DNA from 3 places in the Alicycliphilus denitrificans K601 genome. Region 3 is predicted to be linked to each of the others. Evidence: predicted binding sites of a transcription regulator. Region 3 holds the regulator's gene; each other region holds the start of a gene.

Region 1 (3,270 bases), 1.9 Mb from region 3:
TGATCGTGCGGCGCCTGTTCACCTCGCGCGGCGCGCCCGCGCACACCCCCCAGCCGGAGGCCGCGCCATGATCCCCCGCCGCGCCCTGCTGGCCGCGCCGCTGGCGCTGGCGGCCTGCACCTCGCTCGCGCCCGACTACCAGGCCCCCGCCCTGCCCGTGCCGCCCACCATGGGCGCCGCGCAGCCGCCGATTGCCGCACAGGCGCCGGACCCGGCGCACGAAGCCACGCTGCACGTGACCGAGGCCGGGCCCCTGCCCTGGAGCGACTTCGTGCAGGAGCCGCGCCTGCGCGAGGTGGTGGCCCTCGCGCTGGCCCACAACCGCGACCTGCGCATGGCGGCGCTGGCCATCGAGCGCGCGCGCGCGCAGTACGGCATAGAGCGCTCCGCCCTCTTTCCCGCCGTGAACGCCACGGGCGCCGGCGCCCGCAGCCGCACGGCCGACGACCTGACCACCGCCGGGCGCCCCAACACCACGGGCCAGTACAGCGCCCAGCTCGGCTTCAGCAGCTACGAGCTCGACTTCTTCGGGCGCGTGCGCAGCCTGAACGACGCCGCGCTGCAGGAGTTCTTCCGCGTGGCCGAGAACCGCCGCAGCGTGCAGCTGAGCCTGGTGGCCGAGGTCATGAACGCCTGGCTCATGCTCGATGCCGACGCCCGCCGCCTGCAGCTGGCGCGCGAGACCCTGCGCACGCGCCAGCAGGCGCTGGACCTCACGCGCCGCAGCTTCGAGCTGGGCGCCACGTCGGCCCTGGCCCTGGCGCAGGCCCAGACGAGCGCCGATACCGCGCGCGTGGACGCGGCCGCCTTCGCATCGCAGGTCGCGCGCGACCGCAACGTTCTCGCGCTGCTGGCGGGCACGAGCGTGCCCGATGCGCTGCTGCCCGCCAGCGTGGCGTCCGTCCTGCCCGGCGCGGGCAAGGTCCCCGAGCTGCTCCCGCCCCCGGCGCCTGCCACGGCGCTGCTGGGCGTCGCGGCAGACCTGCCCTCCAGCGTGCTGCTGCACCGCCCGGACCTGCGCGCGGCCGAGCATGCGCTGCGCGGCAGCTACGCCAGCATCGGCGCGGCGCGCGCGGCTTTCTTCCCGTCCATCACGCTCACGGCATCGGTGGGCACGGCCAGCAACGCGCTGTCGGGCCTGTTCGGCGCGGGCAACGGCACCTGGACGTTCGCGCCCCAGATCCGCCTGCCGATCTTCGACGCCGGGCGCAACCAGGCCAACCTGCGCGTGGCCGAGGTCGCGCGCGACACCGCGCTGGCCCAGTACGAGAAGGCCATACAGACGGCCTTCCGCGAGGTTGCCGACACGCTGGCCGAACGCGCCACGCTGGACGAGCGCCTGGATGCCCAGCGCTCGCTGGTGCAGGCCAGCCAGCGCGCGCTGGAACTGTCCGACGCGCGCTTTCGCCTCGGGGCCGACAACTACCTCGCGGTGCTCGACGCGCAGCGCTCGCTGTACGCGGCGCAGCAGGCGCAGATCGCGCTGCAGCTGGCCGAGCAGGTCAACCGCGTCACGCTCTACAAGGTGCTGGGCGGGCAGTGGGCGGGCGACGCCGCGCCTCCTGACAGCTCCTGAGCCCCGCCTGCACCCGCCGCACCACGGCGGGGCATGGCGGCCACCTGCGCGCACCACCATACGCCAGCGGCATGCCCGCCACGCCCAAATGCTATTAAATAAATAGCTTATTGCGCTTACCTGATGCGCCTCTCAGGCCACTCCTGACAAGAACCATCGCCGACCTGCGGGCTGGCACACCTATTGCATTGACCCTCATGCGGCCGCTGTGGGCCGCGTTGTTGCCGATGCGGGGCATGGCCCCAGGGAGACGATGGTGAAGCAATCCAGACTGGTGATGGTGGGCAATGGAATGGCGGGCGTGCGCACGCTGGAAGAGCTGCTCAAGATCGCCCCCGATCTGTACGACATCACGGTGTTCGGCGCCGAGCCGCACCCGAACTACAACCGCATCCTGCTCTCGCCCGTGCTGGCGGGTGAGCAGACGGTGGACGAAATCGTCCTCAACGACTGGTCCTGGTATCAGGAGCACGGCATCGCGCTGCACGCGGGCCATACCGTGACCGCCGTCGACCGCGCGCGCCGCCTGGTGCATGCGCGCGGCCCCGGCGGCGAGGCGGTCAGCGCGCCCTATGACCGGCTGATCCTGGCCACCGGCTCCAACCCCTTCATGCTGCCGATCCCCGGCAAGGACCTGGCAGGCGTGCTGGCCTACCGCGACATCGCCGACACCCAGGCCATGATCGACGCCGCCGCGAAATACCGCAGCGCGGTGGTCATCGGCGGCGGCCTGCTGGGGCTGGAGGCGGCCAACGGCCTGATGAAGCGCGGCATGCAGGTAACCGTGGTGCACGCCGGCGAATGGCTGATGGAGCGCCAGCTCGACCCCGTGGCCGGGCGCATGCTGCAGAAGGCGCTGCAGGAGCGCGGCATGCGCTTTCTCATGCAGGCCCAGACGCAGGAGCTGCTGGGCGACGGCGACGGACGGGTGCGCGCCGTGCGCTTCAAGGACGGCAGCGAAGCGCCCGCCGACCTGGTGGTGATGGCCGTGGGCATACGCCCCAACACCGCGCTGGCCGAGTCCATGCGCCTGCACGTGGAGCGCGGCATCGTGGTCCACGACACGCTGCAGACCACCACCGACGCGCGCATCTACGCCGTGGGCGAATGCGCCGCGCACCGGGGCGTGGCCTACGGCCTGGTGGCGCCGCTGTTCGAGCAGGCGAAAGTGCTGGCCAACCACCTGGCGGAATTCGGCATCGGCCGCTACCTGGGCTCGCAGACCTCGACCAAGCTCAAGGTCACGGGCATCGACCTGTTCTCGGCGGGCAACTTCCAGGGCGGCGAAGGCACCGAGGAGATCGTCATGAGCGACCCCGGCGCCGGGCACTATAAGAAGCTGGTGCTCAAGGACGACAGGCTGGTGGGCGCCTGCCTGTACGGCAACACCGTGGACGGCGGCTGGTACTTCAAGCTGCTGCGCGACGGCCGGGCCGTGGCCGACATCCGCGACAGGCTCATGTTCGGCGAGAGCAACATCGGCGAGGGCGGCCACGCCGGCCAGAGCCAGGCCGCCGCCATGCCCGACGAGGCCGAGGTCTGCGGCTGCAACGGCGTGACCAAGGGCGCCATCTGCAAGGCCATCAAGGAAAAGGGCCTGTTCACCCTGGACGAGGTGCGCAAGCACACCAAGGCCAGCGCCAGCTGCGGCTCGTGCACCGGCCTGGTGGAGCAGATCCTCATGGCCACCGCAG
Region 2 (3,270 bases), 1.9 Mb from region 3:
CTCAGCCTGCTGACCATCGGCGTGCTGTGCGGTTTCCTGGGCGCGGCGCCCGGCATCGTCTGGGCCTCGGGCGTAGTGTTCGCGGCGGCGTTCTTCGTGCTCGTGCCCATCGCCATCTGGATCTACACGCTGGTGTTCGCCTTTTCTTCCCTGTGGTTCACCCACTTCTGCCTGGCGGCGCTGCAGCGGCTGCGGGAGCAGGGCGGCGGCGACCCGTCCGCCCCCCTGGCCGCGCCCGCCATCCCTGCCAGCCCGCCGCCGGCGCTCGCACCCCCGCCTTCCCCGGACTCGCATCCTGCATGATTCCATCCTTCGGCCTCATCATCGTCGGCGACGAAATCCTTTCTGGCAAACGCGCGGACAAGCACCTGCCCAAGGTCATCGAACTGCTGGCCGCCCGCGGCCTTGCGCTGGCCTACGCGGACTATGTGGGCGACGACCGCCCGCGCATCACGGCAGCCCTGCAGCGCGCGTTCGCCTCGGGCGACGTCGTCTTCAGCTGCGGCGGCATAGGCGCAACGCCCGACGACCACACGCGCCAATGCGCGGCAGCCGCGCTGCAGCGGCCCCTGGCGCTGCACCCCGAGGCGGCGGCGCTGATACGCGAGCGCATGCAGGACGTTGCGCGCGAGCAGGGCGAGGCGTTCGACCCCGACCGGTCCGACAACGTGCATCGGCTCAACATGGGCGTGTTCCCCGAGGGCGCGCGCATCATTCCCAACCCCTACAACAAGATCCCGGGCTTCTCCTGCGACGGGCCGGGCGGCGGCACGGTGCATTTCATGCCGGGCTTTCCGGTGATGGCCTGGCCCATGGTGGAGTGGGCGCTGGACCACTACTGCGCCCAGTGGTTCAACCGCCAGCCCCAGACCGAGCATTCGATCGTGCTGTATGGCGCCATGGAGGCCGCGCTCACCCCGCTCATGGAGTGCATAGAGACCGCGCATCCCGGCATCAAGGTGTTCAGCCTGCCCAGTGTCGACCACCCCGTGCACGGCAGGCATGTGGAGCTGGGGGTCAAGGGCCCGACGGCACTGATACCGGCGGCATGGCGCGAGCTTTACCAGATTTTGCACCAATATGGTGCGAACATGGGCCCCGAAATGGTGCGCAATATCTGAGAAAGCGCCCCACTTAGAATCCCGCACGCAATCGGTGCACCGTGCGCCGCCTGGAATCGAGGGCGGCCACGGTGGAGCACCGCAGCCCCACGGGCGCCGCGCGGGCTGGCACGCAACCTGCTTTTCTTTGCGCATCATTTTTTGATGCGTATCTATCCCTGGAGAACCCTGATGGCCAAGACCGTTGCAGATGTGATGAAGATGGTGGAGGAAAACGAAGTCAAGTTCGTGGACCTGCGCTTCACGGACACCCGTGGCAAGGAGCAGCACGTGACCGTGCCGGTCTCGCACTTCGACGAGGACAAGTTCACCTCCGGTCATGCGTTCGACGGCTCCTCCGTGGCCGGCTGGAAGGGCATCGAGGCCTCGGACATGCAGCTCATGCCCGACCCGAGCACGGCCAACATCGACCCGTTCTTCGAGGAGACCACGCTGTTCCTGCAGTGCGACGTGGTCGAACCCGGTGACGGCAAGGCCTATGACCGCGACCCGCGCTCCATCGCCAAGCGCGCCGAGGCCTACCTGAAGGCATCGGGCCTGGGCGATACGGCCTACTTCGGCCCCGAGCCCGAGTTCTTCATCTTCGATGGCGTGCGCTGGAGCAACGAGCCGGGCAAGGTGTTCTTCGAGATCGAGGAATATGAAGCCCCCTGGAACAGCGGCACCAAGTTCGACGGCGGCAACCGCGGCCACCGCCCCACGACCAAGGGCGGCTATTTCCCCGTGCCGCCGGTGGACAGCACGCAGGACATGCGCGCCGAGATGGTGCTGATCCTGGAGCAGCTGGGCATCCCGGTCGAGGTGTTCCACCACGAGGTGGCGGGCGCCGGCCAGAACGAGATCGGCACCAAGTTCAGCACGCTGGTCGAGCGCGCCGACTGGACGCAGGTCATGAAGTACGTGATCTGGAACGTGGCCAACGCCTACGGCAAGACCGCGACCTTCATGCCCAAGCCCTACGCGGGCGACAACGGCTCGGGCATGCACGTGCACCAGTCCATCTGGAAGGATGGCAAGAACCTGTTCGCGGGCGACGGCTACGCGGGCCTGTCGGACTTCGCGCTGTACTACATCGGCGGCATCATCAAGCACGCCCGCGCGCTCAACGCCATCACCAACCCCGGCACCAACAGCTACAAGCGCCTGGTGCCCGGCTTCGAGGCGCCGGTCAAGCTCGCCTACAGCTCGCGCAACCGTTCGGCGTCGATCCGCATCCCCTACGTGGCCAACCCCAAGGGCCGCCGCATCGAGGCGCGCTTCCCCGATCCTTCCTCCAACCCCTACCTGTGCTTCTCGGCGCTGATGATGGCGGGCCTGGACGGCGTGGAGAACAAGATCCACCCGGGCGAGGCCGCCACCAAGGACCTGTACCACCTGCCGCCCGAGGAGGACAAGCTGGTGCCCACCGTGTGCCACAGCCTGGACCAGGCGCTGGAGGCGCTGGACAAGGACCGCGGCTTCCTGACCAAGGGCGGCGTGTTCTCCGACAACATGCTGGACGCCTACATCGAGCTCAAGATGGGCGAAGTGCAGCGTTTCCGCATGGCGCCGCATCCCGTCGAGTACGACATGTACTACTCGCTGTGAGCGGCGCAGGGGGGCGCTTCGGCCTCCCGGCGGTGTGCCAGGGGCGGCCGCGGCCGCCCCTTTTGCATGGTGGCCCGCGTGGGCGAATCGGGCGCCGCAATTGGCGGTCCGGGGGGATTGGGGGATACTCAGCGCCGCCGTGCATGCGCCGCGCATGTCATGTGAGGAGTTCGATGAAACACAGCCTGTTCGCCCTGACCGTCATTGCCGCCATGCTGCAGCCCGCCTGGGCGCAGGACCGCATCTACCGCTGCGGCAACGAGTACACCAACAACGCCGCCCAGGCCAAGGAGCGCGGCTGCAAGCTCGTCGAAGGCGGCAACGTGACGGTGCTGCAGGCCCCGCGGCCGGCCGCGGCGGCGCCAAGCGGCGGGGCCGGCGCCGGCAGCCCGCCGGCGAATGCGCCGCGCGTGGATGCGGCCGACCAGCGCGCACGCGACGCCGATGCGCGCGCCATCCTCGAGGCCGAGTTGCGTAAGGCCGAGGCGCGCCTGGCCGAGCTGCGCAAGGAATACAACGACGGCTATCCCCAGCGATCGGCCCTGGAGATGCGCAACCCGCA
Region 3 (3,270 bases):
GTTCGTCGAGGGCGAGGGCGAGGTCATCGAATACGACGGCCGCGCCGACACCGTGAAGTTCACCCGCCGCGCCGAGCTGCGCCGCTACCGCGAGGCCCAGCTCACCGACGAGGTCAAGGGCGCGGTCATCGTCTACAACAACCTCACGGATGTGTTCACCGTGGACGGGCAGAAGACCGCGCCGGCCGGCACCAGCGCCGGCACGCCCGGCGGCCGCGTGCGCGCCGTGCTGTCGCCCAAGGAGCCGGCCTCGGGCACGGCGGCGCCGCCCGCGCGCACCGAGCCGCCCGTGCTGCGCCCCACTCCCAGCCTGGGTGGCATGCAGTGAGCGCGGTCGTGGACGAGACGCGCGCGCAGGGCGCGCCCGGGGCGCCGCAGGACGGCGCCAGCCGGCTGGAGGCGCTGCACCTGCAGAAGTCCTACGGCAGCCGCAAGGTGGTCAAGGACGTGTCGCTGGTCGTGCAGAAGGGCGAGGTGGTGGGGCTGCTCGGCCCCAACGGCGCGGGCAAGACCACATCGTTCTACATGATCGTGGGCCTGGTGCGCAGTGACGGTGGTGACATCCGCATCGACGGCCATTCGGTGGCCAACATGCCCATACACCGGCGCTCGCGCCTGGGCCTGTCCTACCTGCCGCAGGAGGCCTCGATCTTCCGCAAGCTCAACGTGGAGGACAACGTGCGCGCGGTGCTGGAGCTGCAGACGGACGCGGACGGCCGGGCGCTGCCGCGCGACGAGATCGAGCGCCGGCTCACCGAGCTGCTGCAGGAGCTGCGCGTGGACCACCTGCGCCAGTCGCCCGCGCTGGCGCTGTCGGGCGGCGAGCGCCGCCGCGTGGAGATTGCCCGGGCGCTGGCCACGCAGCCGCGCTTCATCCTGCTGGACGAGCCCTTCGCGGGCATCGACCCGATCGCCGTGATCGAGATCCAGCGCATCATCGGCTTCCTGAAGGCGCGCGGCATCGGCGTGCTCATCACCGACCACAACGTGCGCGAGACGCTGGGCATCTGCGACCACGCCTTCATCATCAGCGACGGCCACGTGCTCGCACAGGGCACGCCGTCGGAAATCGTCGACAACGCGGAAGTGCGCCGGGTCTACCTGGGCGAGCACTTCCGCATGTGAGAGACATGGGCCGCGGCACGACGCGAGGCCGGACGGCGGGGGCCGGGCCATGAAGCCCAGCCTGTCGCTGCGCGTCTCGCAGCACCTGGCGCTCACGCCGCAGCTGCAGCAGTCCATCCGCCTGCTGCAGCTGTCCACGCTGGAGCTGGCGCAGGAGGTCGAGCAGATGCTCGACGAGAACCCCTTCCTGGAGCGCACGGTGGACGACGCGCCGCTGGATGAGCCGGTCGCACCCCCGTCGGACGAGGGCGGCCGCCGGGCCGAGGATGCTACGCCTTCAGGAGCTGCTGACGCAGATTGGACGGGCGATGAGGGCCAAAACGATGCTCAAATGCCCGATATCGCCGCTCCCACCGACTGGGACGGCGACACCGACATACCGGGCGACGACCGCGAGTGGGGCAGCGATGCGCCCGCAAGCGTCGGCAGCGGCTCTGGCGATGGCGACGAGGCCGACGCCGCGGACCTGGCGCACGGCCACGAATCGCTCGCAGACCACCTTGAGCGCCAGGCCCTGGCGCTGCGCCTGTCCGAGCTGGACATGGCGGCGCTGCGCTTTCTCATCGGCTCGCTCAACGACGACGGCTATCTGGACGAGCCGCTCGAATCCCTGGCCGCGAGCCTGGCGGACACGGGCGACCCCGAGCAGCTCGATGAGCTGGTGCACCGCCTGACCGTGGCTCTGCGCCTGCTGCAGAGCCTGGACCCCGCGGGCGTGGGCGCGCGCGGCCTGGCCGAATGCCTGGCGTTGCAGCTGCAGGCGCTGGACCGGGAGGAGGAGGGCGACCCCGAGGTGATCCAGGCCGCGCTGTGCATCTGCCGCCAGCCGCTCGACCTGCTGGCGCGGCGCGACGTGCGCCGCCTGGCCCAGGCCTGCGCCGCGAGCGACGACCTCACGCGCGCCGCCATGGCGCTGATCGCGCGGCTGGAGCCGCGCCCCGGGCGGCGCTTCGCCGACGTGGAGCGCAACGTCATCGTGCCCGACGTGATCGTCAGGAAGATCGGGCGCGGCGCGCAGCAGAGCTTCAGCGTCCGCCTCAACCCCGACGTGATGCCGCGCCTGCGCGTGCACGACGTCTACGCCAACGCCCTGCGCGGCGGCAGCAAGGGCGACGGCCACCAGGCGCTGCAGGCCAGGCTGCAGGAGGCGCGCTGGTTCATCAAGAACATACAGCAGCGCTTCGACACCATCCTGCGCGTGTCCAGCGCCATCGTGGAGCGGCAGAAGAACTTCTTCGTGCATGGCGAGCTGGCCATGCGCCCGCTGGTGCTGCGCGAGATCGCCGACGAGCTCGGCCTGCACGAATCCACCATCAGCCGCGTGACCACGGCCAAGTACATGGCCACGCCCCAGGGCACGTTCGAGCTCAAGTACTTCTTCGGCTCGGGCCTGGGCACCGAGACCGGCGGCAGCGCGTCGAGCACGGCGGTGCGCGCGCTCATCCGGCAGTTCGTCGCCGCCGAGGATCCGCACAAGCCGCTGTCGGACGGCCAGATCGCCGACATGCTCAAGGAGCAGGGCATAGAGTGCGCGCGCCGCACCGTGGCCAAGTACCGAGAGGCGCTGAAGATCGCGCCCGCCAACCTGCGCAAGGCGCTATAGAAAGAGATACCCCATGGCACGCATCGTCTTCGACCTGCCGGCGCACTTCGGCTTCAGCACAGAGCTGCAGGTCTACATCAGCCACGTCAACCAGGGCGGCCACCTGGACAACGCCCAGCTGCTCAGCCTGGTGTCGGAGGCGCGCGTGCGCTTCTTCAAGTCCCTGGGCTATACCGAGGCGGACGTGGCGGGCCTGTCCACCGTGGTGGGCGACATGCTGGCGCAGTACAAGTCCGAGGCCTTCCATGGCGAGACGCTGCGTGTGCAGATGACGCCGCAGGATTTCAACCGCTACGGCTTCGACCTGGTGTTCCGCATGACGGAGAAGTCCCAGGGCCGAGAGGTCGCGCGCGGCAAGACCGGTATCGTCTTCATCGACCGGGCCGCGCGCAGGCCCGCGCCCATTCCCGAGCCCGTGCGCCAGCTGCTGCTGGTGGCCGGCTCGGCACCGTCGTAGTTCAAGCCAGCAGCCTTTGCGCGGCCGCTCCCTGCGGCAGTCTGAAGGCCGCGACCAGCTGCGCCAGGTCCTGAGACTGTTGCCG

What was found. Region 3 encodes sigma-54, which starts transcription at its own class of promoters, with help from an activator protein. Its sites were predicted from a motif close to TGGCANGNAANCTGCTTT; they were not measured.
Region 1: nirB (nitrite reductase large subunit NirB) is a predicted target of sigma-54. The motif match lies at 1,749-1,766, and genes of this name have one in related genera.
Region 2: glnA (type I glutamate--ammonia ligase) is a predicted target of sigma-54. The motif match lies at 1,228-1,245, and genes of this name have one in related genera.

Annotation. Positions count from the first base shown of each region.
Region 1 is NC_015422.1:2,703,422-2,706,691, forward strand. It holds gene ALIDE2_RS12875 (efflux RND transporter permease subunit) at 1-71, shown strand, start outside; gene ALIDE2_RS12880 (efflux transporter outer membrane subunit) at 68-1,576, shown strand; gene nirB (nitrite reductase large subunit NirB) at 1,830-3,270, shown strand, end outside.
Region 2 is NC_015422.1:1,510,150-1,513,419, forward strand. It holds gene ALIDE2_RS07145 (EI24 domain-containing protein) at 1-303, shown strand, start outside; gene ALIDE2_RS07150 (competence/damage-inducible protein A) at 300-1,121, shown strand; gene glnA (type I glutamate--ammonia ligase) at 1,293-2,708, shown strand; gene ALIDE2_RS07160 (hypothetical protein) at 2,882-3,270, shown strand, end outside.
Region 3 is NC_015422.1:4,639,693-4,642,962, reverse strand. It holds gene lptA (lipopolysaccharide transport periplasmic protein LptA) at 1-328, shown strand, start outside; gene lptB (LPS export ABC transporter ATP-binding protein) at 337-1,125, shown strand; gene ALIDE2_RS21970 (RNA polymerase factor sigma-54) at 1,175-2,728, shown strand; gene ALIDE2_RS21965 (acyl-CoA thioesterase) at 2,742-3,185, shown strand; gene ALIDE2_RS21960 (methyl-accepting chemotaxis protein) at 3,187-3,270, opposite strand, start outside.